Regions from separate parts of the Mesorhizobium sp. M7A.F.Ca.MR.245.00.0.0 genome, predicted to be linked through region 3. Evidence: riboswitches for the same ligand, from Rfam matches in the RefSeq annotation. Region 3 holds a riboswitch; each other region holds the start of a gene.
The links. A riboswitch is a leader RNA that binds a small molecule or an ion and turns the genes downstream of it on or off. The one in region 3 is predicted to bind cobalamin.
Positions count from the first base shown of each region.

Region 1 (7,474 bases), on a different contig from region 3:
ATCAAGCGCATCGAGGAAAAGCGCGAGGATCTCCGGCAGAAGCGCCGCGATCTCGAGGAGACGCTGGCTGAACTCGACCAGGCCGAGGAATCTTGTGTGGAGCGGCTGGTTGAGCTTGGCGTGAATACCTGAGCGGACTGGATTCTATCGGGCGTTAGCGTTCGGAATTAGCGGAAACGTCCATTCCTTCGTCATCCTAGGGCGGAGCAAGGAGCGTAGCGACGCGGCGCAGACCCTAGGATCCATGCCATGACTTCAATGCGCCGCGACGGCGCAGAATTTTGCTCCGCTGCACTCCTCGACCGAGGTCACGGCATGGATCCTAGGGTCTCCGCGACGGAGCTGCGCTCCTGCTTCGCCCTAGGATGACGAAGTTCGCAAGACTTAGGCTAATCGCCGAAGTGTGCACCTGTCAAAATTCGGCGCGATGGAAACCAGGGGCGCCAGCTCAAATCCAGCGGCGCACGCGTTTCGCGTAGTCGCGGTATTTCTTGCCGAATTTCGCCGCCAGCACCTTTTCCTCGCCTTCGATCGCCATCTTCTGCGTGGCATAGGCGGCGATGAACGCCAGCGGCAGGAACCACACGATGCCCGAGACAAAGGCGACGCCGATCAACAGCAGCGTGTTGGCCAGGTACATCGGATTGCGGGTGATGCCGAAGGGACCCGTGGTGACCAGGTGATCGGGCACAGCGTTCGGGTTCAGCGTGGTCTTGGCGCGGACCATGGTGCGGATCGCGGTGACCCAGAGCGCGGCGACGGCAAACAGCGCCACCCAGCCGGTGGCGAAAAGAATATCGCCCAGGAGGTCACCGATCCAGGGCAGGGGATAGAGCAGGCCCAGCGCGATGCTGATGGCGATGGCGGCGGTGTAGATCAGCGGCGGCCACGGTATGAGCCCCGGCTTCGGCTGGTTCTCGGTCATCTGACCCCTTCCTCCATCAACTTGCTGTCGGTCTTGGCGGTACACATGCCGGCGAGATCGGACAGATGCGTCTTCCATTCCGCAGTCTGGTCGTTGTTGTAGAGCCGATCAAGCGTGGCCTCGCCCTCGAGCGTATCGAGCATGCAGACACAGTAGCTCGTACAGAACTCGGTGTCGCGCGACTGCTCGCAGGACAGCTGGCAGGTTTTGAGGAAATTCACCTGCGGGGTTTCGACCTGTGCCGGCATGATCTGCGAGAACAGCCACATGCAGCCGATCAGCAATGGCTGGTGGATCAGGTAGAACGCCAGACTGTGCCGGCCGATAAAGACCAGCGGGTTGGCCCAGCGACCGGGCGCCAATTCGGCAAGCCGGGCAAGCAAGCCGGCACCGGCGGCGAGTTTCGTCACCGCGATGCCCGCAAGCACGGCGCCGAACCATGGAAACAACGGAACGTAGTCGTTGGAGCGTGGATTGTTCGCCGACAGGCCTACCCACCACAGCCATGGGTGATCGAACGCCTCGAGGCGCAGATAGACAGGCGCCGTGATGACGAGCCCGGCGACGACCAGCGTCAACAAAGCCGGCAGGCGCAGGAAGGCGAGGCCGAGCAGGCTGGCCAGCGCGATCTCGTGCAAGATGCCGAAGAAGATGAATCCATCCGGCGTGGCGATCCGGGTGACGACCGATATCGCGATCGCGGCGCCCGCGACCATGGCGAATCGCTTCCAGAAGCCGTTCCAGCGGATTTGTCGGCCATGGGCGAGGTACAGGCTGACGCCGACCAGGAACAGGAAGGTCGAGGCGATGCCGCGCGCGTAGATCTTCCACCAGCCGAAGGCGGTCAGGCCGGGATCGGTGTAGCCGAAGAACTCCAGATCCCAGGTGAAATGGTAGCTCGCCATGGCGATCAGCGCGATGCCGCGCACGATGTCGATGGCGACGATGCGCTTTGGTCGATCCGGAACGGGTGCGGTCGGCGTTTGGATGCTCATGGTCTCGCATTCTGATTCAGCCCCGCTGGAGGACTATCACGGTTGCCTGGGACAAAAGAAGACCGGCAACTCTGCCGACAACCCGGATCAGCCGCGGCATTGGGCCAGTGCAGGGAAGCCTTTGGCCGGCTTCGCTTTTGCCGGATGCGCGTCGGTTTCCTCTTATTGGCGCTGGGATCGCCACGTCAGATTTGACCCGGTGAATCTGCTTCGGGGAAAGCAATGTCCACCCATGTGCGCCATCCGATCTGGCTGCCGGCTCTCAAGGCCGCGGACGCGCGCACCTTCGCGTCGCTCTATGCGGTCGAATCCTTCGCCCGCGCCACGGTGTCGAGCGTCATCCCGATCCAGGCCTACGAGATCCTGCACAACGAACAGATCGTGTCGATGCTCTACACCGTGGTGGCGATGCTCGGGCTGTCGGTGACATTGTTCATGCCGATGCTGATCCGCCGTTTTGCCCGGCGCTGGGTCTACACGGCAGGCGCCTGCCTGCTGGCCGTCGGCTCGCTGTTCTTCGTCACCGACACGCTTGCCGGGCAACTGGCCGGCATGCTGTGCCGGGTGATGGGCGCCAGCGCGCTGTCGATCACGCTCAACCTCTACATCATGGACCACATCCGCAAGACCGACTTCATGCAGGCCGAATCGCTGCGCATGGCGTGGTCGATGCTGGCCTGGACCGGTGGGCCGACGCTCGGCATCTTCCTCTACACGCGCTTCGGCATCTATGCCGCGCATGGTACGGTCGCGGTGTTCGCGTTTGGCCTGCTGGCGCTGTTCTGGACCTACCGCCTCGGCGACAACCAGTCTATCCGTCCGGGCAAGACGCGCCCCGTCAATCCGCTCGCCAATATCGGCCGCTTCGTGGCGCAGCCCAGGCTCAGGCTGGCTTGGCTGATCGCCTTCGGCCGCTCCTGCTTCTGGACGACGTTCTTCGTCTATGGGCCGCTGTTCATGGTCATCACAGGTGAGGGCAAGCTGGCCGGCGGCCTGCTGGTTTCGGCCGGCAACGCGCTGTTGTTCATGGCGATTTTCTGGGGCAAGGCAGGAAAGCGCTTTGGTGGCCGCGGGACCATGACATTCGCCTATTTCGCCATGTCGGCCGCGCTTTTGGCGGCGGGCTTCGTCGGCGAAACCGTGCCGCTGCTTACCGGCGCCTTCCTGCTCTGCGGTGCCTTCTTCACCATTGCGCTCGACGCCCTCGGCTCGACCGCCTTCATGCGCTCGGTGCGCTCCTATGAAAGACCGCAGATGGCAGCGGTCTACCGCACCTATCTCGATTTTTCCGAGCTGACGCCGCCGCTGGTCTATTCGGTGGCGCTGGCCTTCTTCGGCCTGGGCTCGGTGTTCGTCACGCTCGGCCTGCTGGCGGCGGTCTGCGGCTTTGTGACGTGGCGCTATCTGCCGAAATCACTTTGACCTTCATGGCGCATTCGCAATGGTCACCGGCGGAATTTGGTTTGCCGGAAGCAAGGATTCTGCCTATAGTCACCGGTGTCGCCGGTTCCATTTTGGAGCCAAGAGGGAATGCGGTGAGGGCGAATTTCGCCCAATGCCGTGGCTGCCCCCGCAACTGTGTGCGGTAGTCCTCTCCATAAACCACTGAGGATTTTTTCTTCGGGAAGGTGGGGAAGGACGCTGATCCGTGAGCCAGGAGACCTGCCGGCGACAGGAAACTGACTTCGATGCCCTCGGGTGGAGGGCGAAAGGACAAGACATGACTACCGCTTCCGTCTCCCTCGGCACCTCCGTCTCCTCGCAGTCGCGCTTCATGCAGCTCGCGCTCGCCGGGCTGCTCGGCATTTTCGTGATGGGCTTTGTCGGCTTCTCGCATATCGATGCGGTCCACAATGCGGCTCACGATTATCGCCATTCGATGGCGTTTCCCTGCCACTGACGAGGAATTGACATCATGAACCTGTTTCGCAACGTCGTGTTCATCGCGGCGATCGCAGGGCTCGTGGCCGGCGTCGTTCTCGCCTGCATGCAGGCCTATGCCACCGTGCCGCTGATCCTGAAGGCGGAAGTCTACGAACAGGCCGGCGGCGGGCATCACCATGACCATGCCGCTCCGGCCGCAACGGATAGCAATGCCATGAGCACAACTGCTCCGGCGGCGGAAGCCGCTCCGGCAGACGAAGGCTGGGCGCCGGCAGACGGTTTCGAGCGTTTCGCCTTCAGCGTGCTTGCCAACATCGTCACCGGCATCGGCTTCGCCTTGATCCTGGTCGCGGTCTCCGAATTCGCCTGCGGCATCGGTGGCTGGCGCCAGGGCGTGTTCTGGGGCCTGGCCGGCTTTGCCGTGTTCACGCTGGCGCCGGGCCTCGGCCTGCCGCCGGAACTGCCGGCCATGCCGGCCGCCGATCTCACCCATCGGCAGATCTGGTGGTGGGCGACGGTGGCGGCAACCGCTGCCGGTCTCGGCCTGATCGCGTTTCGCAAGTCGCTGCCGCTCGCGATCCTTGCCGTCCTTTTGATCGTCGCACCGCATGTTGTCGGTGCACCGCAGCCGGACAGTTACGAGACGGCGATTCCAGAAGGGCTGCATCACCAGTTCGTGGTGGCGGTGACCGTGACCAATCTGGTGTTCTGGCTGGTGCTCGGCGCGGTCGTCGGCGTGGTGCGTGGCCGTTTCACCGGCACCGCGACCAGCCTGCGCGACAGCTTTGCCTGATCGCAAGACACTGACCTTCCTCATCGGCGGTGCGCGCTCCGGCAAGAGCGCGCACGCCGAAATTCTGGCGACCGCCATGCCGCCCCCCTGGACCTATATCGCCACGGCGCAAGCCTATGATGACGAGATGCATGAACGCATTGCGTTGCACCGATCGCGGCGCGGCGAAGGCTGGACGACCATCGACGCACCGCTCGATCTCGCCGGTACGCTTGCCGCCTTGCCGGACGATCGGCCGGTGCTTGTCGACTGCCTGACGCTGTGGCTGACCAACCATATGCTGGCCGAACACGATTTCGAGCTTGAATGCCGGCGATTGGCGGAGGTGCTTTCGCGGCCGCGCGGCCCCTGGTTCGTGGTGTCAAATGAAGTCGGCCAAGGCATAGTGCCGGACAATGCGCTGGCGCGCCGGTTTCGCGATGCCGCCGGCCGGCTCAACCAGCAGGTCGCCGCCGTCGCCGACATGGTGCTGCTTATGGTGGCAGGGCTGCCGCTCAAGGTGAAATGACATGACCGACATCGACAATAGGGACGAAGAACGCCACCGCGCCAAGATGGCCAAGCGCAAGGCTGTGCAGGATGCCGAGGTGGCGAGCAAGACGGTCGAGAAGGGCTTGCTCATCGTCAACACCGGACCGGGCAAGGGAAAGACCACCGCCGCCTTTGGCCTGGCGCTGCGCATGCTCGGCTACGGCAAGCGGGTCGGGGTCGTCCAGTTCATCAAGGGCAAGTGGCACACCGGCGAGAAGGACGCCTTCGCCGCCTTCGGCGACCGCGTTGTCTGGCACGCGATGGGCGAGGGGTTCACCTGGGAAACGCAGGACCTGAAGCGCGACATCGCCGCCGCCGAAGCCGCGTGGGCCAAGGTGCTTGAGCTGATGGCCGATCCGTCGATCAGCCTTCTGGTGCTCGACGAACTGAACATTGCGCTGCGCTACGACTATCTCGACCTCGACAAAGTGGTTGCGGCGTTGAAGGCGCGGCGTGAGGGCCTGCATGTCGTGGTCACCGGCCGCAACGCCAAGCCGGCGCTGATCGAGGCGGCCGACCTCGTCACCGAAATGGGCGTAACCAAGCACCATTTTTCCGCAGGCGTGAAAGCGCAGCAGGGGATCGAGTTCTGAGCGTTTCTTACCCTCCCCACAAGGGGGAGGGTGAAGTAGATCACGCCACGATGACAACGACCGAAACCAACCCGAACAGCGCGATCAGCAGATAGTCGGCGACGCGATAGAGTTTCAGCGCTCGCCTTATGTCGACGCTGTCGGCCTCGCGCCGCCCACCTTCGCCCATGAAGACGTCGTCCACGAGCACGCCGCCGTAGCTGCGCGGCCCGGCGAGCGCCAGGCCGAGCGCACCGGCCATCGCCGCTTCCGGCCAGCCGGCATTGGGTGAGCGGTGTTTTTTCGCGTCGCGCCACACCGCATGCCAGGCATTTTTCGCATCAGCGCCTTTGACGAAGAACGCCGCCAGCACGATCAGCAGCGCCGTCAGCCGCGACGCCGGCAGATTGATCCAGTCGTCGAAGCGCGCCGCCGCCCAGCCGAAGGCCTCGTGGCGCGGGGTGCGGTGGCCGATCATCGAATCGGCGGTGTTGGCGGCCTTGTAGGCGGCGCCGCCGGCCAGGCCGCCGACGCCGGTCCAGAAGGCGGGGGCGACGATGCCGTCGGAGAAATTCTCAGCCAGGCTCTCGATCGCGGCGCGGCAGACGCCGGCCCTGTCGAGCGTTTCAGGGTCGCGGCCGACGATTCGCGAAACGGCAAGGCGGGCCAGAGCGAGGCCACCGGTGTCGAGCGCGTCCGCCACAGCCTCGACATGCTCATAGAGGCTCTTCTGCGACAGAAGCGACGTTGCCAGAAGGGCAGTGATGACCAGGCCCATGGGAACGAACCAGAACAGGATCTGCACGCCCAGGCCAATTATCGCCGGCACCAGCACGATGACCAGCAGCGCCTGGACACCACGCTTGCGACGCAGCGCGTCGGGATCAGTGGCGCGGTTGAGCCTGCGGTCGAGAAAGGATATCAGCCTGCCGAACCACGTCACCGGATGGCCGATGGCGCGAAACAGCCAATCGGGGTAACCGAGGGCGAATTCGACGGCCAATGACAGGAAAGCGATCAGGACTGACATGAAGCTTCTTAATGGGGCGGTTGTGGACCATGGTGGAAGTCTTGGCCGCGCGAGGGCGCTTTTCCCCAACGCCCTGCTGCCATTCGTCGACCTCTCGACCGGTATCAATCCGCACTCCTACCCGCTTTTCGACCTGCCCGCCACCTCGCTGTCGCGGTTGCCGGAAGCCGCGCGCACGCGTGAGCTGACAGAGATCGCTGCCAGTGCCTATGGGGCGCCGTCGCCAGCCAACATCGTGGCGGCACCGGGCACGCAGATCCTGTTGCCGCGCGTCGCCTCGCTGATTACCCCCGGAAGGGCGCTGGTGCTGGGTCCGACCTACGCCGAACATGCCCGCGCAGCAGTGATCGCCGGGCACGCGGTGACCGAGGTCGGCGATTTCGCTGACCTGGCGGACGCCGACCTTGCCATCATGGTCAATCCGAACAATCCGGATGGACGTGTCATCGAGCGCGACCGGTTGCTGGCTCTGGCTGCCGGATTGCGCGCCAAGGGCGGGCTGCTGGTTGTCGACGAGGCGTTCATGGATGTTGGGCCGCGCGAGCATAGCCTCTGCGGCGATGTCGGCCAGGGCGGCGTCGTCGTGCTGCGCTCGTTCGGCAAGTTCTTTGGTCTGGCCGGCCTGCGGCTCGGTTTTGCACTTTCCGATGCTGTGACGGTCGAACGGCTGGAAACACAATTCGGGCCATGGGCCGTTGCCGGCCCGGCGCTGGAATACGGCATTCGCGCGCTTGCCGACATCGG
Region 1 is NZ_RZTE01000047.1:8,682-16,155, reverse strand. Features, by position in the region: gene EOB80_RS29645 (MerR family DNA-binding transcriptional regulator) at 1-132, shown strand, start outside; gene EOB80_RS29640 (isoprenylcysteine carboxylmethyltransferase family protein) at 449-925, opposite strand; gene EOB80_RS29635 (DUF1624 domain-containing protein) at 922-1,920, opposite strand; gene EOB80_RS29630 (MFS transporter) at 2,143-3,342, shown strand; cobalamin riboswitch at 3,408-3,605, shown strand; gene EOB80_RS29625 (CbtB domain-containing protein) at 3,641-3,820, shown strand; gene EOB80_RS29620 (CbtA family protein) at 3,836-4,597, shown strand; gene cobU (bifunctional adenosylcobinamide kinase/adenosylcobinamide-phosphate guanylyltransferase) at 4,590-5,105, shown strand; gene cobO (cob(I)yrinic acid a,c-diamide adenosyltransferase) at 5,107-5,721, shown strand; gene cbiB (adenosylcobinamide-phosphate synthase CbiB) at 5,762-6,730, opposite strand; gene cobD (threonine-phosphate decarboxylase CobD) at 6,729-7,474, shown strand, end outside.
Region 1: linked by a shared signal. The riboswitch ahead of EOB80_RS29625 (CbtB domain-containing protein) and the one ahead of EOB80_RS16020 (aromatic ring-hydroxylating dioxygenase subunit alpha) in region 3 are both predicted to bind cobalamin.

Region 2 (7,474 bases), on a different contig from region 3:
CCGCGCTTGCCAGCCTTGCATCCTTATGAGGTCCATGGATCTCTCGGCGACGTTCCAGATGGCGTCTTTGATTGCGACGATCTCGTCGTGGAAAAGTTCATTCCGGAGAGAGAACCCGACGGTTTTGCTGTTCGTTTCTGGGTGTTTTGCGGAGAGCGCGAGCGCTGCACCCGCTACGTCTCCCCGAACGGCCTGGTCAAGGCAGCGGAGACGATCCGGCGCGAGTCCGTCCCGGTGCCCGACGAATTGCGTGAGCGTCGGCGTGAACTCGGCTTTGACTATGGAAAATTCGATTTCGTCATGCATGAGGGCAGGGCCGTCCTCCTCGACGCAAACAAGACTCCCGGCCGTCCGCAAAATCTCGTCAAGATGTTCGCGGCCGGCGCTTTCGATCTGACACACGGCTTCGAAGGCCTCATCCCTCGAGCGAAATAGGCCGCGGCTGAGATCGCCGCGGACGCCCTATAGAAACAGCCGCAGCTGCGTGTGAATGATAGACCGGTAATCCTCGATGGTCTGGCGGCTTTCCGCTTCGCCCTCGGCGAGCGCCAGGCGCACCACGCCGCCGGCGAGCTGGAAGATCAGCAGGACCATGCGTTCGAACTGCTCGCGCCTCTCGGGCTCGAGCAAGGCGATGACGTGGTCGCAGAACATTTTGGCTTGGTGTCGGGTTTCGGCGATGTCGAGGTTTTTGAGCGCCTTGTCGGCCTGGATGGCGTTCTGCAGATCCTGGATGGCCGGATCGCCGGCGACACGGCTGAGATAATCATCGAGCAGCCGGTCAGCGGCCACGATCACGTCGTTCGCCTCGCGGATTTCGGCGATGATCGTCGTCAGCCGTGCCCGGCTGACCTCTGAAAACCGCTCATAGAGCATCGCCAGGATCGCCGATTTGTTGGGAAAATAGTGGTAGACGGTGGCGATCGGCCCGCCCGCCAGCATGCCGACTTCCTTCATGGTGACGGCGTCGATACCCTTTTCTCCGATCAGCCGCATGGTCGTCGACAGGATCGCGTCGATGCGCTCTCGGCTGCGTTCCTGCTTGGGCCTGCGCCTCGGCTCGGTCGCCATTCTCTTCAATTCCGTCATGCACCGATCTTTCGCACGGCTTCCCAAATTCCGGTTGACAAGAAATATGATCAAGTATCAGTTTCTGAAATACTGACAGGTTGTCAGCTTTTTTGCCGCGCGGCAAGGACGTTGGGAGGCGCCTTTGGCTTCGACAGATACCGGCCACGCAGGCAGTGGCGACTGGCTGGTCGGCAATCCGACCGGCTGGCAGCTCGCCTCGGCCCTGTGGATCGGTTCGGTCGGCCTGCTCATTCTCGGCCTGCAACCTGTGCTGCTCGGCGCCCTTTACACTGAGGGCCATGTCAGCGGCGACGAACTGGCGCTGGTCGCCACAGCCGAGATGATCGCTATTGCCATCGGTTCGGCTGTCGTGGCGATGCTGCTTTCGGCGCACCACATGCGCTGGAAAAGTGCCGTCCTTCTGCTGCTGCTGGCGCTGGCCAATGTGTGGACGGCTTATGCCGCGAGCGCCAGCACGCTGATTGTGGCCCGCGCCCTGGCCGGGCTCGCCGAGGGCGGTCTGGTCGCCATCGCCACCGAACTGATCGCCCGCTCGCGGCGCGCCGAGCGCATCGGCGGCTATTTCGTCACCATGCAGACGCTGGCGCAATGCGCGCTCGCCCTGTTGCTGGCGCTCTATGTCATCCCGGCCGCAGGGTCGGCGGGCGGCTTCATCGTTCTTGCCGTCGTCTGCGTCGTGTCGCTGGTGGTCGCCTTCACTGTTCCCGGTGACTATGCCGACCTGCCCAAGGAGGAGAACCTGGTCAATGTGCTGACGCTTCCCTCAACGACCGCGCTGCTGTCCGTCTTCTGCTATTTCATGTTCTTCGGCGCGGTCTGGGCCTTTCTGGAACCGCTTGGCGCACAGTATGGCATCGATGGCCGCACCGTCGGCCTGATCGTCTCGGCCAGCCTCGCCGTGCAGGTCCTGGGTGCTATGATGGCCACCGTGTTCGAGGCGCGCATCGATTATCGCCTTGCCATCGCGGCGATCGGCGTCGTCGCGCTTGTCAGCTCCCTGGTTTTTGCCAGTAACCCTGGCCTGACAACGTTCTGGGTCGCTGCCTTGGCCATGGGCTTTATCCTGCTGTTCATCGTGCCCTACCAGATCCGTCTGGCGATCACCGCCGACGAGACGCGCACCGCCGTGCTGCTGGTGCCGGCAGCCCAGCTGTTCGGCCTGGCGATCGGGCCGATCGCGGCGTCGCTGCTCATCGATGGCAAGGATTTCCGGCCAGTTCCGGAATTCGCCGCCGCCAGCGCGGTGGCCAGCGTGGTGCTGCTCGGTCTCTTCGTCCTTGTGTCGCGGCGTCGCCGCGCCGTTGCCTGAGCGGGGGGTGGCATGTCAAACGTGTGGAGCAACTGGTCGGGCTTTGTAAGCGCCGAGCCCAAGCTGATCGCCAGCCCCGGCGACGCCGGTGAACTCGGTGATCTCGTCCGGACCGCGCCTGGCCCGGTGCGCGTCGCCGGTGCCGGTCATTCCTTCACGCCGCTGGTGAAATCGCAGGGCACGATCCTGTCCCTGGAGAGGCTGGAAGGGCTGGTCTCGCACGACGCCGAAACACATCGGGCGCGGGTGCGGGCAGGGACCCGGCTCGGCCCGCTGATGCGCATCCTGCAAGGCATTGGCCAGGGCCTGCCCAATATGGGCGACATCGACCGCCAGGCGATCGGCGGCGCGCTGGGTACCGCCACGCATGGCTCGGGACCGACGCTCGGCGCCTATCACACGCAGCTGGAGACGGTGCAGATCGTCGACGGGCTTGGCAAGGTCCGCGACTTCAAGCGGGCAGGGGATCAGGACATGATCCATGCCATCGGTGTCGCGCTCGGCGCTTTCGGCGTGCTCACCGAAGTGACGCTGAACAACATCGCGACCTACCGGTTGCGCCGCCGCAAATATGTGCTGCCGATCACTGAGATGCTGCGCGACTTCGAGGCGATGATGGCCGCGCATCGCTCGGCCGAATTCTACTACATTCCGTTCTCCGGCTATGCGCAGTTCATCGCCAGCGATTTCAGCGACGCCGCACCCACCGCACGGCCGCCGGAAGAGGACGAGGCGGGTTTGAGGACGCTGCGTCGGCTGCGCACTTCACTTGCCTGGCTGCCATCGCTGCGTGGCCGCCTGATCCGTTCGGCGGCCGCCAGATTTCCCGCCGAGGACTACGTGCAGGACTGGCTCAACGTCTATGCCAGCGACCGGCAGACCAAGTTCAACGAGATGGAATATCATTTGCCGTTCGAGGAAGGGCCGAAGGCGCTGGCCGAGATCATCGAGCTGACCGAGAAGCGTTTTCCCGAGGTCTATTTCCCGATGGAGGTGCGCTCGGTCGCGCCGGACCAGTTCTGGCTTTCGCCATTCTACAACAGGCTGACCTGCTCCATCGCCATCCACCATGATGCAGCGAACGATCCGTTGCCGTTCATGCGGGCGGCGGAGCCGATCTTCCGCAGATATGGCGGCAGGCCGCATTGGGGCAAGATGCACAGCCTGAAAGCGGCGGATCTGAAAAAGCTCTATCCGCGCTGGGACGACGCCATGGCGGTGCGCCGCGACGTCGATCCGCAAAACCGCTTCGTCTCGCCCTATATGGCCGGCTTGTTCGGCATCGAATGATGAGCACCTATTTTTCCACCCTCTCGGATGCGCTGAAGACCGCCGGCATCTTCCAGCCCTGCCTGCTGCTCGATCGCGACCGGCTGGACGGCAACATTGCCCTGGTCAAGGAGAGACTGGATCCCGGCCTGGCCGTGCGGCTGGTCGACAAATCGCTCGCCTGCATGCCGCTGCTTGCGTATATCGCCAAGGCGCTTGGCAGTGAGCGCTTCATGACCTTCCACCCGCCGATCAGCGAGGCGGTGCTGAAGGCGTTCCCGGATGCCGATCTGCTCTACGGCAAGCCGATGCCGATCGGCGCGGCAAGGGCGGCGCTGGTGAAAACCGATACCGACTGGTCGCGCGTCTGCTGGCTGATCGACAGCGAGGAGAGACTGGCGGAATATGGCGCCCTCGCTGGCGAACTCGGCATCGGCCTGCGCATCGTTTTCGAGATCGATGTCGGGCTGCATCGCGGCGGGTTCGCCAATCCTGACGCCTTGTCGAAGGCGTTGAGCGCGTTGCCGGCCCGGCTGCATTGCGAAGGCGTCATGGCCTACGAGGCGCATGCGCCGCTCATTCCCGGTCTTTTCGGCGGACCGGCAAAGGCATTGGCCAAGGCGTCGGCGCAGGCCTCGGCGTTCGTCGCCTGTCTCGGCGCCGACCAGCGCCGCATCCTGAACATCGGCGGCAGCAAGACCGCGCTGCTTCATCATGGCGGCGCGGCCAATGAGGTCTCGATGGGCTCGGCCTTTGTGCTGCCCAGCGACTTCGATACGCCAGGCCTCGACGACTTCCAGCCGGCGGCCTTCATCGCCACGCCGATCCTGAAAATGGTCGAGCCGATGCTGCCCGGCCCGCCGGCCGTCACCCGCCTGCTGCAGGCGCTCGGCCGCTTCCCGCGCAAGGGTTGCTACCTCTATGGCGGCAAGTGGATGGCCGAGCCGGTCTTCCCAGAAGGCATGAAGGCGAACGGGCTGCTCGGCCTGTCCTCCAACCAGCAATTCATGGGGTTGCCCGCCGACGCGACCGCAAAGCCCGGCGACTACGCGTTTCTAAGGCCGACGCAGAGCGAAGCCGTGCTGCAGCAGTTCGGGTCGATCGCGGTGTTTTCCGGCGGCCGGATCGCCGATCGCTGGCCGGCGTTGCCGATGGCCTGACCGACTACGCCTTCACCGGTATCCAGATCTCCAGCCCGCCCTTGCCGCTGCGCGGGTCGAATTCGGGGCCGTAGCGTTCGAATTCCGGCGCGTCCGCGATCTCATGCCCGGAGGCCGGCAGCCATTTGTTCCAGATCGTGTTGACCGTCCGGCGGATGGTCGAGATGTGTTCGCGGTGGGCAAAGACCGCATATTTCTGCGCCGGCACCCGCACCCGGTAGAAGTCCCTGGGCAGGTCGGAGAAGTCAGACACTTCGACGCCGGCGATGTAGTCGAAATTGCCGGCATCGTCGCCGTTGACGCAGACGCCATAGGCGACGTCGCCGGTCTCGCCCGGAATGTTGCCGATATAGGGGCCGAAGCGCTGCCACTGCATCGGGATGGCGGCGCTGGTTTCGCAGCTGTAGCGTTCGCCGAGGCCGGCGATCAGGAACGGCCGGCTGGTCTCGAAACGCGGCGGTTCGAGATTGGTGAGGAGGGACTGGTCCATCAGGATCGGCTCCACGAGGTCGAGCTTGTCGAGTGTGCCCTGCGCGCGCACCAGTTCCGGCGTGGTGCCGAACTGATCGCGGAAGGCACGGGTGAACGCCTCATGCGAGTTGTAGCCGGCGTCGAGCGCGACGGCGAGGATGTCGGGCGCCCCGCCCGCCAGCTTGCGCGCCGCCTCGGTCAGCCGGCGTGAGCGCATGTAGCCCATCACCGACCGGCCGGTGGCGGCGCCGAAGGCGCGCGTCACATGAAAACGCGACACGCCGCTGCTTTGCGCGACATCATCAAGCGAGATCGCCTCCGGCAGATGGCTTTCGACGAACCACAGCGCTTTCTCGGTCGGGTCCATTTTCTCCTCGCATTGGCCACATCATCCTGCCGCTTCCTGGCGCAGCCAGTTTGATCGAAATTGCGCATCCCGTGCAATCTGCGCCGATGCCGGTCGCCATCCGGCCAACCGCCCCATGAGCTTTCGCTTGACAGCGACCGGCGTCATCTCTTAGGTATGTTATATTATTACATAAAGAGAGCATGCGATGCCTGTTTCGCTTAGCTGGCCCACCACTCCGTCCGAGAAATCCATTGCGAAGCGATCGGCGCAAATCTACGCTGAAGCGGTGATGGTCCCCGAGTCGAAAGGCGAGGGGTGAAAAGGGAACGCGGTGAGGCCTGCTCAGGTCGAGACCGTGGCTGCCCCCGCAACTGTAAGCGGCGAGCAAAATCCGTGAATGCCACTGGCCGGCAAGGCTGGGAAGGCTGGATGGCGCAACGACCCGTGAGCCAGGAGACCTGCCATCACTGAGTTGACCGGACGGGGTGTGCCGGGAGGAAACGCGAGGCCCGGTCTTGTCGGTCGGTTCGCCAGCTTCCTTCCGTCGCCAGTTTTGGAAAGTGACGGAAAGTTGGACGGCTCCATCCATCGCATCGTCGTATATACGCTTTGCCGTCCCGGCAAGCCGGCGGGCAGCAGCCGATGACCGTAGCGCTTCTCGAAGCCCGTGACCTCTGCGTCACGGCGAATGGGCGGGATCTGGTTCAGGCGGTCAGCTTCTCGGTGGCCGCCGGCGATCGCCTTGCCATCATCGGTCCCAACGGCGCCGGCAAGACGACGCTGCTGCGCATGCTGTCGGGCATGCTGCGGCCGAGCTCCGGCGAGGTGAAGCTCGGCGGGCGCCGCCTGGACAGGATTTCAGCCGCCGAACGGGCGCTGCACATTGCCGTGGTCGGCCAGACCGACCAGCCCGATCCGCGGCTGGCGCTGATCGACTATGTCGAGCTTGGCCGCGTCCCGCATGCCGGGCTGCGGCGCAAGAGCGAGGAACGCGACATTGTCGCCGAGGCGCTGCGCCGGAGCGGCCTGCTGCCGCTATTTGGCCGCACCATCGGCTCGCTGTCGGGCGGCGAGCGCCAGCGCGCCCAACTGGCACGCGCCATCGCCCAGCAGCCAAAGATCCTGTTCCTCGACGAGCCGACCAACCATCTCGACCCGCGCGCCCGCGGCGAACTGCTCGACCTCGTGGCAGGCTTCGAGATGACGGTGATCGCGGTGCTGCACGATCTGGCGCTGGTGGCACCGTTCGCCACCAGGGTGGCGGTGATGAACCATGCCCGTCTGCAAGCGCTCGCCGCACCGCGCGAAGCGCTGACCCAAAAGCTGATCCGCGAGATTTTCGGCATCGATGTGCTGCGTCTGCGCCATCCGACCGAAGACCGCGAACTGACGGTGTTCGATGTGCCGAACCGTTCCGCTCCGCCATCCTGATGGAGCCTTTCCGAATTCGACCCAATCCCATCCACAAGGAGCAAACCCGTGAAACGCCTGGCCTTTTCGCTTGTCTTCTCGCTGCTGGCCTCGACAGCCCTGGCCTTCCCGGTCACGGTCGACAGCTGCGGCAAGCCGCTGACCTTCGATGCGCCGCCGAAGCGCGCCGTCATCCAGGATCTCAACATGGCCGAGATGGCTTTCGCGCTGAAACTGCAGCCGTCGATCGTCGGCCTGACCGGCATCACCGGATGGTACAAGGTGGGTCCCGAATTCAAGGCCGAGCAGGGTTCGATCCCGGAACTGGCGCCGAAATATCCGACGCTCGAAAACCTCGTCGCGGTCGAGCCGGATTTCTTCTTCGCCGGCTGGTATTACGGCATGAAGCCGGGC
Region 2 is NZ_RZTE01000048.1:2,444-9,917, forward strand. Features, by position in the region: gene EOB80_RS29815 (hypothetical protein) at 1-435, shown strand, start outside; gene EOB80_RS29820 (TetR/AcrR family transcriptional regulator) at 463-1,089, opposite strand; gene EOB80_RS29825 (MFS transporter) at 1,214-2,401, shown strand; gene EOB80_RS29830 (D-arabinono-1,4-lactone oxidase) at 2,414-3,691, shown strand; gene EOB80_RS29835 (DSD1 family PLP-dependent enzyme) at 3,691-4,830, shown strand; gene EOB80_RS29840 (AraC family transcriptional regulator) at 4,835-5,668, opposite strand; cobalamin riboswitch at 5,924-6,131, shown strand; gene EOB80_RS29845 (ABC transporter ATP-binding protein) at 6,293-7,081, shown strand; gene EOB80_RS29850 (ABC transporter substrate-binding protein) at 7,130-7,474, shown strand, end outside.
Region 2: linked by a shared signal. The riboswitch ahead of EOB80_RS29845 (ABC transporter ATP-binding protein) and the one ahead of EOB80_RS16020 (aromatic ring-hydroxylating dioxygenase subunit alpha) in region 3 are both predicted to bind cobalamin.

Region 3 (7,474 bases):
CGGCCTGACGCAGGACCGTCTTGGACGCAAAAAGAGCAGCGGGCCAGGCCCGCCGCTCTTTTGTTGAAGATCAGCTTCGGCTGTTAACGGCCAAAGAGATTCCGGTCGCTGCCCTGAGGGGCGGACTTCTCTACGTCGCCCGACGAATTGAGCAGCTTCTCGACGAGGCCACCGCTGTTGCGGACCGAGCTCGTATGCGCGCTGTCAACCGAGGTAACCGCAGGCTGATTGGCGCCGTTGGAGCCAAAGTTGTCGCTGCCGGCGAAGGCACTGCCGGTGATGGCCAGAACGGCGGCGGCAGCAATGAGGATCTTGTTCATCTTGAATACTCCTGAATGTCTGAATTTCGAATGTCTGAATTTCGCCAGGGCAGCGGGCGAGCCCGCCGTCGACTGGGAATCGGCTGTTAGTTGTTGCCGAAGAGGTTGTGGTCAGCACCCTGGGCAGGCGCCTGAGCAGCCGGTTCCGACTTCTTGGTCGAAGCGGTGTACGAGCTGTCGACAGCAGTGGCTGCCGCGGCGTTCGAACCGTAGTGGTCGCTACCAGCGAAGGCGCTGCCGGAAATGGCCAGAAGGGCTGCGGCAGTGAGAATGATCTTTTTCATTTTTGTACTCCAGTATCGTCTTTTTCCGTCCGTCTAGCGGCGTGTCTTGGAAATGAAATCGCGTCGTTCGGACAACCCCGATGTGGGAGGGCAACCCCGCCTTTTCCAATCACGAAGTTGTTCCGTGTGGACCATGAATCCACACCTTGAAATTGTGCCAGGGGAATCTAGAGAGGCATTTTTCCTCTTTATATCAGCATGTTAAGTCTAACCATCCGATGGATCACTGACTGTTTCAAAGGCCCGGCGTTCACACCGTCCTGCACGCACCGTCAACAGAAACGAACCGTTCGGTTCGATTTTAGGTCAAGCTAATAGTCACTTTTCGAAACCGTTAACCTTTTTGACCCCCGCCAAGGGTCGGATTCGGGAAGATCGCAGCCGGCAAATGGCCGCCCGGGAGGCGGGATTTCGGCCCCAGACGATCTGCGGTGACGTTTCGCATGCCGTGTCGCGCCGCATGGATACGATGTCGTTTTCATGCCGACGGCGCGCCAGCGATCGTGGTTAGATCATACCCATCTCAGGTGCCGCTTCGTGACGACGAGGCGGAGAATTGGGAAGCCGGTCAGAATCCGGCGCTGCCCCCGCAACGGTGGTGGAGTTCAAGTCGCAACGGGAGACCACTGGGCAACTGCCTGGGAAGGTGTCGCGATGGTCCGCAAGGACAACTCCAGAGCCCGGAAACCAGCCCGAGATTTTTAGACTCGACTGATCGCGGTGGGCGGTCAAGAGGTGGATAGCGCATGTCCGGCACCTAGCCGGCCTGCGTTTCAATCCTTCCTCCATCACCACCAGTTCAGTCCTTAGAAACGAGGACAGGACATGGATACCCGCAACGACATGCTGAGGCTCCTGAAGGGGCGCCGGCAAGGCTTTTCGCTGGAGCAGCCCTTCTACACCGATCCAGACTACTTCAAGCTCGACATGGAGCTGATCTGGTATCGCGACTGGCTGTTCATCGGCCATGATTGCGAACTGCCGAAGCCGGGCAGCTACATCACCGTGCAGATCGGCGACTATCCGGTCGTCCTTGTCCGCGACCAGCAAGGCAAGATCAACGCCTTCCACAATTCCTGCCGCCATCGCGGCAGCCGCGTGTGCAACACGGAGAAGGGTACGGCGGCAAAGCTCGTCTGCCCCTATCATCAGTGGACCTATGAGTTGGACGGCCGCCTGCTGTTTGCCCGCCAGATGGCCGACGGTTTCGACAAGAGTGATTTCGGCCTGAAGCCGGTCGCCTGCGAGAGCGTCGGCGGCTACATCTTCATCTGCCTGGCCAAAGAACCGGCGGATTTCACGCCGATGCGGGCGATGATCGAACCCTATCTTTTGCCGCACCGGTTGCGTGAGGCAAAGATCGCCTTTGAGAGCACGATCGTCGAGAAGGGCAACTGGAAGCTGGTCTGGGAAAACAACCGCGAGTGCTACCACTGCGTCGCCAATCACCCTGAGCTGTGCAAGACCTTCCCCGAGGCGCCGACCGTGACCGGCGTCAACGGCGCCGACAGCGACCCCGAGATGGTCGCGCACTGGGCCAAATGCGAGGCCGCTGGCTTGCCGAGCAAATTCCGCATCGATCCGGCAGGGCAGTACCGCGCCACCCGCGCGCCGCTGCTGCGCGATGCCGTCAGCTACACCATGACGGGAAAACGGGCGGTCCAGAAGAACCTGTCCGACAGCGTTTCAACCGACCGCATCGGTTCCTTGCTGCTCTACCACTATCCGACCACCTGGAACCATATCCTCGGCGACCACGCCGTCACCTTCCGCGTGCTGCCGATCAGTGCCACGGAAACCGCGGTGACGACGAAATGGCTCGTCCACAAGGATGCGGTCGAAGGCATCGACTACGACCTCGCTGAGCTCACCCATGTCTGGACCGAGACCAACGACCAGGACCGCCGCATCGTCGAGGAAAACGCCTTCGGCATCCTGTCGCCGGCCTACGAACCAGGCCCCTATTCGGAGCTGCATGAGGGCGGCGTGATCCAGTTCGTCGAGTGGTACGCGTCGTTCATCGGGCCGCGCCTTGCCGAAGGCGGCCGGCCGGCCCTGCGCAGCGTCGCCTAGCTCAGGGGACAAGAGGATGAATGCGATGACGGACCTTGGCCTCTATCGCCATCTCGACCAGATGACGCCCTGGAACGACCGGCTGCAGGTGCTGGAAGTGATCGGCGTCAGCGACGAAGCGCCGGACGTGAAGACCTTCACCTTCCGCTCCGACAACCAGACCTGGTTCCGCTACAAGCCGGGCCAGTTCGTGACGCTGGAACTGCCGACATCGGAGGGGCCGCTGATGCGCACCTACACGCTGTCGTCCTCGCCGTCGCGGCCATTCTCGATCGCGGTGACGGTCAAGGCGCAGGCGGGCAGCACCGGCACGCGCTGGATGTTCGACTATCTGACGCCGGGCTCGCACGTCAAGGCCTATGGGCCGACCGGTGATTTTTCGCTGCATAGCCACCCGGCGGCCAAATATCTGTTCATTTCGGCGGGCTCCGGCGTGACGCCGATGATGTCGATGCTGCGCTGGTTGAACGACTGTGCGCCATGGACAGATGTCGGCTTCGTCAACTGTGCGCGCCGCCCGGAAGAGATCATTTTCCGCAAGGAACTCGAGCTGCTCGGCAGCCGCATGCCCGGCCTGTCGCTCGGCTTCATGATCGAGGAGCGGTCGAGCCGCGAGGGCTGGTTCGGCCATATGGGCCGCATCGACGCGATCCGGCTGCCATTGCTGGCGCCCGATTTCCGCGAGCGCGAGATTTTCTGCTGCGGCCCCGATCCCTTCATGCGCGCCGTGCGCGGCATGCTGGACGCCGCCGGCTTCGACATGGCGAAATACCATCAGGAAAGCTTTGCTGCGCCTGCCGTGGAGGAGATCCCGGCGCCGTTCTCGCCGCCGGCGGAAGACGGCGCTGCTGCTGCCGTCGAGGCCGTGACACCGATCCGGTTTTCGCTTTCCGATGTCGACGCCGAATGCGTCGCCGGCCAGACCGTGCTGCAGACGGCACGCGCCTCTGGGGTGCGGATTCCCGCCGCCTGCGAGTTCGGCCTGTGCGGCACCTGCAAGGTGAGGAAGGTCGCGGGCGATGTCGAGATGAGTCACAATGGCGGCATCCTCGATCACGAAATCGAGGACGGCTTTATCCTCGCCTGTTGCTCGAAGCCGCTTTCTGCGCTTGAAATCGAAGCGTGACCGGCTGCGCTCGCCCCGAGCCTGCGCCATCTTGCCAAAAACCCTGCAAATGGTTAGACGCCTGCAACGGTGGGGTTGACCGTAAGGCCCGAAGATCATCTCCGCGGCCTGCTCGGCGGGGGAGCAAACATGCGACAATCCGGCATCTATGCCATTGCCAGCAAGGATATCGTCTTTGAATCCTTCGACGGCGAAGCCGTCGTTCTTGACCTGACCACAGGCAAATATTTCGGCTTCTCTGATTCAGGCAGCAGACTTTGGGATGCACTGTCGTCCGGCGTGCCTGCCTCCGAACTGGTCGGCGCCGCGACCGGCATTGGCGCCCTCGATGCCGCCGCGATTGACGGCTTTGTTTCACAATTGCTCGAATTCGGTTTGCTGGCGGCCGTAACCGATGGCGTGGCAAGACCGGCTCCAAGCGAATTGCTGGCTCAGCTCGCCGCTGCCAGAGAGCCCCTCAAGGTCGACATCCATGACGATCTCGCCGATCTCATTGTCGTCGACCCCATCCACGAGGTCGAGGAGCCCCTCGGCTGGCCCGCGGTGAAGCAGGCCAACTGAAGCGCCCATCAGGTTCTCGTTGCCGGACAGCTCCGGAACAGGCAAACCCATGCCGAACGTCACTCTCGAAAACTTGGTTGACTACGCACGTCATGTCCTGGCGCAAGCAGAGAGCAGCGCCGAGCATTATCCACTGACCCGCAAGGCGAGCTTGCCGCATCTGGATTTGACCGCGAATGTCAGCGCCGGCGCATTGGCGGATGCCGTCGCTCATGGCTTTGTCCCTGCTCCGGGCAACCGAACGCCTGCCGATATCTGCCGCGTCTTCGTCGCACATCCCGGCATAGACGGCATCGCGGCACCGGTCAGTTGGGGCCAGGGGCCCTTCACGCAGCATGGCTTCGCCACCCGGCTGGCGGAGGCCGGATTGCGCGGCAACCATTTTCACGACCTGGATTTCTGGCAGTTCTATGATCCGCAACGTCGCGTTGGCGTGCAATTGATGGCTTCGGCCGATGCCTTTCCACCGTGGGAGCCGGGAGCGCCGCTGCGGGCTTTCCTGCATTGGGAATATGCGGCACGCGGCATGCGGCTGGCCCATGCGGGGACGCTCGGGACTAAGGGCAGGGGCGTGCTGCTGGCCGGCGCGGGCGGGGCCGGGAAATCCGGAACCGTCGCCGCCGGCCTCCTCAACGGACTGGACAGCGTCGGCGACGACTATGTGCTGGTCGACCTCTCCAACGGCGTGACTGCCCGCCCACTGTTTTCAACACTCAAACAGGATCCCCAGGGGTTCGTTCGGCTTGGGCTGAAGCATCGGCTGAAAGCGCATGGTCCGCTCAACTGGCAAGGCAAGCATGCTTTTCACATTGATGACATCGCGCCTCGGCCGGTGCCCGAAAGTCTGGACATCATCGCGCTGCTGGTGCCACATATCGGCGGAGGCGAGGCAAGTTCGATCGTGCCGGTGTCGCGTAGGGATGCCATGATCGCCTTGGCGCCGTCGGGCATAGCGCAGATGCCGGGCGAGCGGGAGAGCGGCTTTCGCTTCTTCAGCGATCTGACCCGCCTGCTGCCGTGCTATCGTCTGTCGCTGGGGACGCAGCCACAGGAGATAGCCGGTACGATTGCGGACTTTCTCACGCGGGGCGCTTCGTGAAACTGAGCGTGATAATGCCCGTCTACAACCGTGAGCGCTATGTCGTTTCGGCATTGCGCTCGCTGGTGCGGCAGCGGGACGCCGCCGATCTCGACATCATCGTCATCGACGACGGCTCGACCGACGGCTCTGCTGGGGCCGTGCGCTCGATGATGCGCGAAAACGCCTGCATCCGACTGTTCCAGCAATCCAACATGGGCGTAGCCAGGGCGCGCAACGCCGGGCTGCGGCAACTGCCGCCGGATGCGGAGTTCGTTTCGTTTCTGGATTCTGACGACATCTCGCTGGCCGGACGGTTCAAGAAGGACCTCGCGCGCTTCAGAGCAGACCCCGGACTCGAGCTAACCTACTCGCTGATGACGCTGGTTGATCGGATTGACGATGAGCGGCTGAAACCGGCAGTCGCCAGCCGCACGATGACGCTTCGGGGAATTTCGCTGAGCGCCGCCGTGTTCAGCAGAGGGCTTGTCGACCGGACGGGCGAGTTCGATGAGGATTTCGAGCAGGCTGAGGATACCGACTATCTGCTGCGCGTTTTCGAGGCGGGACCGAACTACGAATTGTTGGACGCGGTCGCGATCTACTACCGACGCCATGCCGGAAATGTCACCAAGGAACATAGCGGCAGGGTCCGCAACCACTTGCGTGCAATCCACAAGTCGATGCGGCGGCGCAAGGCCGATCCGTCACGGCGAGAGGTCCAGGGAATCTTCGAATTGAAGAGTCCCACCGATTGGCGGATGCTATGATGCTCGACACAATCAAGTCGGATGAGCCAAGCCCGGAACGCTGCCGGAGACGCCCATGAAGCTGAGCGTCATCATGCCGGTCTACAATCGCGAACAATTCGTTGGCCTCGCGCTGCGCTCGCTGCTCAGGCAGCGCGAAGACATCGATCTCGACATCATCGTCATCGACGATGGGTCAACCGATGGTTCGGCAGCCGTCGTACGGTCGTTGATCGCCGAGGCCCCGTGCATTCGTCTTTTCCAGCAGATCAATGGCGGGGTCACCAAAGCGCGCAATGCCGGGCTGAAGCAGTTGCTGCCGCAGACTCGTCTGGTGTCGTTTCTCGATTCGGACGACATCTCCCCGACAGGGCGCTTCAAGGCGGATCTCGCTTGTTTCGGAGAGAATCCTGGCCTCGACCTGACCTATTCGCGCATGACGCTGGTCGACAAGATAGATGGCGAGACGCTGGAACCGGCCGCCGACAGCCACTCCATCACCGTGCGAGGGATCCACCTGTCCGCCGGGATCTTTGCGCGAAACCTCATCGAGCGCACCGGAGATTTCGACGAGGATTTCAAACAGGCCGAGGACACCGACTACCTGTTGCGTATCTTTGAGAGCCAGACAAAATACGTTATGCCCGATACGGTGGCTCTCTACTACAGGCGTCATCCCGGCAACATGACCAAGGAAGCCGATGTGCCCTTTCGCGAGTTCATGCGCGCCATTCACAAGTCGATGAAGCGTCGTAAGGCCGACCCCAACTTGCGCCGGGTGGAGGGAATCTTCGACTTCAAGGATCTCGCGCAGTGGCGGTTCCTTTGATGGCAGCCTACGGCGTCGTCATTCCGGCTTTCAACGCGGCCGCCACCATCGGCGCGGCCCTGAACTCCGTCCTGGCCCAGACGGCAAGGGCGGAGGCCGTCGTCGTGGTCGATGACGGTTCGACCGACGATACGGTTGCGGTGATCGATGCGATGAACTTGCCGGTGACGGTGCTGCGACAGGACAATGCCGGACCTGGCAGCGCAACGACCCGTGGCATTGCGGCACTCTCGACGCCGCTCATCGCGACGCTCGATGCCGACGATTTGTGGTTGGCGGACAAGATCGAAAAGCAGCTGGTCCATCTCGACCGTCATCCCGGGACAACGGGCGTCTTTACGCATTGGCGGACGTTTCGCGGCGACAGCCCCGATTTGCCCGATGCGACCAGTGGAGCTGGCTGGTCGCGCACGACGATGATGATCCGCCAAGAGGTGGTGCAGAGCGTCGGTCC
Region 3 is NZ_RZTE01000013.1:98,422-105,895, reverse strand. Features, by position in the region: gene ugpC (sn-glycerol-3-phosphate ABC transporter ATP-binding protein UgpC) at 1-8, shown strand, start outside; gene EOB80_RS16030 (DUF680 domain-containing protein) at 84-320, opposite strand; gene EOB80_RS16025 (DUF680 domain-containing protein) at 407-604, opposite strand; cobalamin riboswitch at 1,113-1,315, shown strand; gene EOB80_RS16020 (aromatic ring-hydroxylating dioxygenase subunit alpha) at 1,430-2,677, shown strand; gene EOB80_RS16015 (hybrid-cluster NAD(P)-dependent oxidoreductase) at 2,703-3,803, shown strand; gene EOB80_RS16010 (PqqD family protein) at 3,933-4,364, shown strand; gene EOB80_RS16005 (serine kinase) at 4,414-5,463, shown strand; gene EOB80_RS16000 (glycosyltransferase family A protein) at 5,460-6,212, shown strand; gene EOB80_RS15995 (glycosyltransferase) at 6,268-7,020, shown strand; gene EOB80_RS15990 (glycosyltransferase family A protein) at 7,020-7,474, shown strand, end outside.

Region 4 (7,474 bases), on a different contig from region 3:
TGGAACGATGATGGCTTTCGTCACCACCTATGATCCGGCCTTCGAACGGGCCTCGCCGGGGATGGTCTTGATGATGGATTACATCCAGTGGTCGTTTGACCGGGGCTTGACCACGATCGATTTTCTCTGCGGCGGCGAGGATTTCAAGCGCCGCTTTGCGACGCATTCGGTGATCTTGTCGTCGGTGGTGGGTGGACGAAACCTGCGCGGACGCCTAGCCGCCCTGGCAGACCGCGCCCGCCACGCGGCGCAATCCTGGCGCCCCGAGAAATCGGCGCAGCAAGCGGAGCTGGTTGCGGCGGAGTAGCATCGCCGACGCTTTTTAGATCGCCTGCACAGCGGCAAGCGCGATGAAACGATCGGGCAATCCCGATCAAGGCTTGTTGGCCTTCAGCTCAGAATACGGTTCGCGAAACCGGGCGCTCGACGGCTGGAGACAAGCCATCCTCACGGCCGCCCGAAGCTTGCTCGCGTGCAGGCTCGATGGCACCCGCAGGCGCGGGAACAGGGGCCGGCAGAACCACCAATTGCGGCACCTGCTTGAAGGAAAAGCCGCCGCGGATGTCGCCCATCTTGCCGGCGATGATGCCCATCGCCGCCTTTTCGAGGCTGCGGTCATAGCGCGTTTCGGCTGTGGCCGGCGCGATGATAACGGCGCAAAGTGCTGCGCCGCACAGAAGCGTTTTCATTGTTGTTGTCTCCCTGCCTGATCACGATCTAGCAGGGCGCCATTGAAAAACGGCCAAGAGACACGGTAAGCAAAGCGCCAAACGGCAGCGTAAACAATGCCTTAAGATCGCTTGCCGGCAAACTGATTCAAGTCTTTGAGACTTTGATTCAGGCGCGCTGGGATTCAGGCGCGCTGGGCGTGGACTGTGTGCCCGAGTGCCACGAACACGGTGCGCACGATGCCGGCGGCATCGAGCCCGGCATCGGCATACATCTTTTCCGGCTTGGCGTGGTCGCTGAACGCGTCGGGCAGCACCAGCGGACGCACCTTCAGGCCGCTTTCCAGCAGGCCCTCATGGGCAAGGAACTGCAGCACGTGGCTGGCGAAGCCGCCGACGGCGCCCTCCTCCACCGTCACCAGCACCTCATGCGAGCGGGCCAGCCGCCGGATCAGATCCTGGTCGAGCGGCTTGGCGAAACGGGCGTCGGCGACCGTGGTGGACAGCCCGGCAGCACCTAGCTCCTCCGCGGCGATCAGGCAATCCTGCAGCCGCGTGCCGAAAGACAGCAATGCAACCTTGGTACCCTCCTTGACGATGCGGCCCTTGCCGATTTCGAGAACCGAGCCGCGCTCCGGCATGTCGACGCCGATACCGTTGCCGCGCGGATAGCGGAAGGCGATCGGGCCCTCATCATAGCTCGCCGCGGTGCGCACCATGTGGCGCAGCTCCGCCTCGTCGGCGGCCGCCATGACGACGAAACCCGGCAGTGTCGCCAGGAAGGTGGTGTCGAAGGCGCCGCAATGGGTCGCGCCATCGGCGCCGACGAAACCGGCGCGGTCGATGGGAAACCGCACCGGCAGTTTCTGAATAGCGACGTCGTGGACGACCTGGTCGTAGGCGCGCTGCAGGAAGGTGGAATAGATGGCCGTGAACGGCTTGTAGCCTTCGGTGGCAAGGCCGGCGGCGAAGGTCACCGCGTGCTGTTCGGCGATGCCGACATCGAAGGTGCGCGACGGGAACGCTTCGCCGAACAGGTCGAGACCGGTGCCGCTCGGCATAGCGGCCGTGACGGCGACGATGCGGTCGTCCTCGCGGCCCTCCTGGACCAGGCTTTCGGCGAACACCTTGGTGTAGGCCGGTGCGTTGGCTGGCGCCTTGGCCTGCGCGCCGGTGATGACGTCGAACTTGTTGACGCCGTGATATTTGTCGGCGGCGGCTTCGGCCGGCGCATAGCCCTTGCCCTTCTGGGTGACGACATGGATGAGCACCGGGCCTTCGCCATTGTCGCGGACATTTTTCAGGACCGGGATCAGGTGCTCCAGATTGTGGCCGTCTATCGGGCCGATGTGATAGAAGCCGAGTTCCTCGAACAGCGTGCCGCCGGTGACGTAGCCGCGTGCATGCTCGACCGCCCTTGTGATCGCACGATCCGCGCGCTTGCCGAGATAGGAAGTCAGTTTCTTGCCGAAATCGCGCAGGCCGATATAGGCCTTGCCGGAGGCCAGCCGCGCCAGATAGGCGCTCATCGCGCCGGTCGGCGGCGCGATCGACATGTCGTTGTCGTTGAGAATGACGATCAGCCGTGCATCGAGCGCACCGGCATTGTTCATCGCCTCATAGGCCATGCCGGCAGACATGGCGCCGTCACCGATGACGGCAATGACGTTGTTGCGGCCGCCGGAGAGATCGCGGGCGGCGGCCATGCCGAGGCCGGCCGATATCGATGTCGAGGAGTGGGCGGCGCCGAAGGGATCGTACTCGCTCTCGGCGCGGCGGGTGAAGCCGGACAGACCGCCTTCCTGGCGCAGCGTGCGGATACGGTCGCGGCGGCCGGTCAGGATCTTGTGCGGATAGGCCTGGTGGCCGACATCCCAGATCAGCCTGTCATCGGGGGTGTTGAAGACATAGTGCAGCGCCACTGTCAGCTCGACCACGCCAAGCCCGGCGCCCAGATGACCACCCGTGCGGGACACGGCGTCGACCAGCTCGGCGCGAAGCTCGGACGCCAATTGCGGCAGTTCACTTTCCGCAAGCGTGCGCAGGTCGGCCGGGATGCGGACCTTGTCGAGAAGTGGCGTATGCGGCGTTGCGTTCACGGTGCTGAGGCTTTCGGTTGATGGGCGAAATAGGTCGCCGGCCGGCGAAAGTAAATGCGTGTCAGTGACCCGGATCAGGCCCTAGTCTTTGTCTATGCATTTCGTTCTGCCACTTTGGGTGACAGGCATCAGCTTTCCGGCAGCGGGATGAATTCTTCCTCGTCTCCTGGAACGATGTCGAAGCGGCCCGTCTTCCATTCTTGCTTGGCCTGTTCGATGCGTTCCTTCGACGATGAGACGAAATTCCACCAGATGTAACGCTTCGAACCGAGCGAGGCGCCGCCAAACAGCATGAAATGTGCACCGGTCTGCGACGATACGACGATCTCGTCACCGGGACGGAACACCAGCAGCCGTTCCGCCGGAAAGACGTCACCTGATATCGAGACCTCGCCTTCCAGCGTGTAAATGGCGCGCTCTTCCGCATCGGCAGGGATTTTCACGCTGGCGCCGGGCGCCAGGCGCAGGTCGGCGTAGAGCGTCTCCGAGTCGGCCCTGACCGGCGACCGCAACCCCTGGAAATCGCCGATGATGAGGCGCCCGTTGACGCCTTCGGCATCGATCTCGGGAAGCCTGAGCGCTCCTGTGTTCTCGAAAACCGGTGCCACCTCTTCCTTGTCGTCCGGCAGCGCCAGCCATGTCTGCAGGCCGGACACCGACATCGGCGCGCCACGCAATTCCTCCGGCGTACGCTCCGAATGGACGATGCCGCGGCCGGCGGTCATCAAATTCACGTCGCCGGGCTGAATGACCATTTCAGTACCGAGTGAGTCGCGGTGCCGGATCTTGCCGTCGAACAGATAGGTGACCGTCGACAGGCCGATATGCGGATGCGGACGGACATCCAGTGCCTGGCCGGCCCGCAGGATCGCCGGGCCCATGCGGTCGAAGAAGATGAACGGCCCCACCAGCCGCCTTTTTGCCGTCGGCAGGGCACGGCGCACCTGAAAACCGCCGATGTCCTTGGCGTTCGGGATGACCATCAATTCGATCTGGTCGCTGGCTAAGGCATCGCCCACCTCAGGGTCTTTCCCGGGGAAGAAACTCATGGACTCTCCTTGTCGGTGGTCGAAGGCCGCCTGGCCGCATCAGGCAAAGCGGATCGCCGCCTTTGCCCGCAGCTTGGCCGCCACCTCTTCGCGATTACGCGGATGCTGATGGGTTTCCAGGGAATCGAGCAGTTCGCGCGCCGAGGCCGCGATGGCTTCGACGGCATGGTCGAAGGCGTGCTGGTTCTGCTTCGAGGGTCGCGTCGTTCCGCTCAGCTTGCGGACGAACTGAAGGGCCGCGTCGCGCACCTCGTCATTGGTTGCCGGCGGATCAAAATTGAACAGGGTCTTGATGTTTCTGCACATCCCTTCCGTATCTCCTCTTGTCCTTGAGCTGTTTCAATCGGGACGAGTTATATCCTCGATCATGATCATGTCCAAAAACCGGTGAGGCGAGCCTATGTTCGGACCGGGCCTCAATCCGCGTCGAGTGGCTCCGTTCCGACCGGCTTTCCGTCGCGCGACAGCCTGATCTTCTCGACCTTGTCCTCGGCGGCCTTCAGCAGCCGGTCGCAATGCGCCTTCAGCGCCTCGCCACGTTCATAGATCTTGATCGACTGGTCGAGCGGCACGTCGCCACGCTCCAGATCATCGACGATCTTCTCCAGCGCATCGAGTGCCTGCTCGAAGCTCATCGCCTTGACGTCTTCGTTGGTCTCATCGGCCATCATTCATCCTTTCATCAGTCGCCCGACATGGGCGGCGACCGAAAATGCCAATCCCTGCAGATCGTAGCCGCCCTCGAGCAGGCTGACGAGCCGGTTGCCGCTGTGGCGTGCCGCGCGCTGCATCAGCTGGCCGGTCGCCCAATCGAAATCATCCTCGGTCAGATTGATCTCGGCCAGCGGATCGCGGTGGTGCGCGTCGAACCCCGCCGAAATGATAATCAGGTCGGGCGCGAAATTGTCGAGCGCGGGCAGGACGCGCGACAGGAAGGCATCGCGAAACACCTCGCTGCCAGTCTGCGGCGCCAGCGGCGCGTTGACGATGTTGCCGGCGCCCGTTTCGTTCTTCGCTCCGGTGCCGGGATAAAGCGGCATCTGGTGTGTCGAGCAATAGAGCACCGACGGATCGTCCCAGAAAATGTCCTGCGTGCCATTGCCGTGATGCACGTCCCAGTCGACGATGGCAACGCGCTCGACACCGTGTTTCTTCTGCGCATAGCGCGCCGCGATCGCCGCCGTGTTGAACAGGCAGAAGCCCATGGCGGTGGTCTTTTCGGCATGATGGCCGGGCGGCCGGGCGGCGACGAAGACGTTGTCGGCACGGCCCGAAAAGACGTCATCGACGGCGGCGTTGGCGGCGCCGATCGCGGTGATCGCCGCTTGCCAGCTCTTCGGACTGGCAGTGGTGTCGGCATCGATGCGGGCAATCCCCTCGTCGGGAATGGCGGCGCGCACGCGGGCGACGAAATCGGCGGGATGCGCGTAGAGGATGGTGGCCTCGTCGCCTTCCGGCGCCTGGATACGATCGAGCCCGGCAAAGGCTTCCTCATCGAGCACGCGCTCGATGGCACGCAAGCGGTCGGGCCGCTCGGGATGTCCGGGCGGCGTGAGATGCTCGAGGAAGATCGGATGGGTGTAGAGACGGGTGGTCATCGTCCTAATCTAGTGACCCGGATCGACAAAGGCCATGCACGGGCGGCCGATGACTGGGGAAAATCGCGACTGCGTCCATTCGCGTCGCTGCAAGCATTGGCCCCGCGGGCGCTTCGGCGTAAGATCCTTGGTACTGCCTGGTGCCCGCCGCAAGCGGGAGAATCGGGAACACGGTTGAATTCCGTGGCGTGCCCAACGCTGTGAGGGGGACCGCGCCGGTAAATGCCACTGTCGATGACGGGAAGGCACCGGACGCGGGTTGATCCCGAGCCAGAAGACCGGCCTGGCAGGCATCGTCATCCGCATGGTCAGGCGGATGATATCAATTGCAATCGCAAGGGGACAAGCGATGCCGGAACACCTGACCGCTGCTGTTGGCGACGGATTTGACCAGAGTGCGCGCGATGCGGTCTATCGCGCCATGTTCACACGGCGCGACGTGCGCAGTCATTTCCTGCCCACCCCAATTGATGACGACGTGCTGGCGCGGCTGCTGCTTGCCGCGCACCATGCGCCGTCTGTCGGCTTCATGCAGCCTTGGAACTTCATCGTCATTCGCGACGCCGAGCGACGGGAAAAGATACGCGACCTGTTCCTGGCGGCGCGCGAGCAGGAACTGCCGGCGATCGACGAAGAGCGGCAGGAACTCTACCGCAAGCTCAAGCTGGAAGGCATCTGCGAAAGCGCGCTCAACATCTGCATCACCTGCGACCGGCAGCGCTCGAAGGGTTCGCCGCTGGGACGCTGGCACAATCCGGAGATGGATCTCTACAGCACCGTCTGCGCGGTGCAGAATTTCTGGCTGGCCGCGCGTGCCGAGGGCGTCGGTGTAGGCTGGGTCAGCATCATCGAAGCGCAGGCGCTAAAGCGGCTGTTGGCCATTCCGGACCACGTAACGCCGATCGCCTATCTCTGCGTGGGCCGTGTTTCCGAGTTCGCTCCCAAACCGGACCTTGAAACGCATGGCTGGGGACGGCGGCTGCCGCTGCCGGAGCTGATCATGAGCGAGACCTTTTCCGGGCAAGGCGAGACACAGCTCAAATCCACCGTGGCGCGCCTCAACACCGTTTCTGCCTCACCAGACATCACCCGCCCGGCCGATCAGGGTGTGGCGCCGGCCGTACCCCAGCGCGAACCGCCGAAGGAGGCGAGCGCCTTGTCCTTGAGCTCCCTGAACTTCGACGACGCCTCGGCCAGCCGGGCGTCCCAGGCCGGATCCGGCACCTGGCCCGCGATGGTCTTGAAATAGACCTGCATCAGGCAGGCGATGGCGAAGGGTTCAATGAACGCCGCCTTGAATGCCCAGGCGAAGACGATGGCGAGCACAAAAGCCCAGCCGGCGAGCTGGCCAGGCATCAGGAACAGAATCGCGCCGGCAGGCGCCAGCATCATCAGAAAGATGATGAACGACACGCCCCACATGATGACCGCCAGCCAGACGGCGTTCTTGACCATGACCTTGCCGTTCTGGGCATAGAGCACGACGCCCTGCCGCGCCGTCTCGAAGGGCGAGGCTGAATTGATGCGGATGTTGTAGCCGAGGATGATCTCGTCGACATAGGTCAGCGACAGGCGGATCACGGTGTTGATGAACGAGACCAGGCCGCTCAGGCCCGGTATCGGCAGGAAGGCGGCGATACCGCCAAGCAGGCCGGTGATGGCGCGGATAGCGCCCTTGACGAGTTGGTCGACGACAAAAAGGATGTTGGCCTCGGCGAAACGCTGGGTCACGACATCCCTGGCGTAGGCGATCTGGTCCTGGCCGTCGGGAATGTCGCGGCCGTCGATCAGATGGACCATGACGGCGATGTGGCCGGCCTTGACGACATAGAGGATGTATTCGCGGATCCAATACACAGCGATCGAGACGAGGCCAAACCCGACCACGCCGCCCCACAGGGCAAAGGACATGGGCCCGTCGGGATCGGTGGAGATATGGCCGACGCCATAGCCGACCGAGGCGCCGGTGCCCGTCGCCATAATGTAGGCCAGCGTGATGCCGAAATAGACGATCATGCGAAAGACGATGAACGGCCAGGTCCGCATCATGATGGACACCG
Region 4 is NZ_RZTE01000004.1:215-7,688, reverse strand. Features, by position in the region: gene EOB80_RS06565 (GNAT family N-acetyltransferase) at 1-307, shown strand, start outside; gene EOB80_RS06560 (hypothetical protein) at 396-689, opposite strand; gene dxs (1-deoxy-D-xylulose-5-phosphate synthase) at 854-2,767, opposite strand; gene EOB80_RS06550 (pirin family protein) at 2,896-3,816, opposite strand; gene EOB80_RS06545 (DUF2277 domain-containing protein) at 3,856-4,122, opposite strand; gene EOB80_RS06540 (exodeoxyribonuclease VII small subunit) at 4,233-4,484, opposite strand; gene EOB80_RS06535 (histone deacetylase family protein) at 4,488-5,414, opposite strand; cobalamin riboswitch at 5,536-5,716, shown strand; partial or broken gene bluB (5,6-dimethylbenzimidazole synthase) at 5,719-6,393, shown strand; gene EOB80_RS06525 (hypothetical protein) at 6,516-7,474, opposite strand, start outside.
Region 4: linked by a shared signal. The riboswitch ahead of bluB (5,6-dimethylbenzimidazole synthase) and the one ahead of EOB80_RS16020 (aromatic ring-hydroxylating dioxygenase subunit alpha) in region 3 are both predicted to bind cobalamin.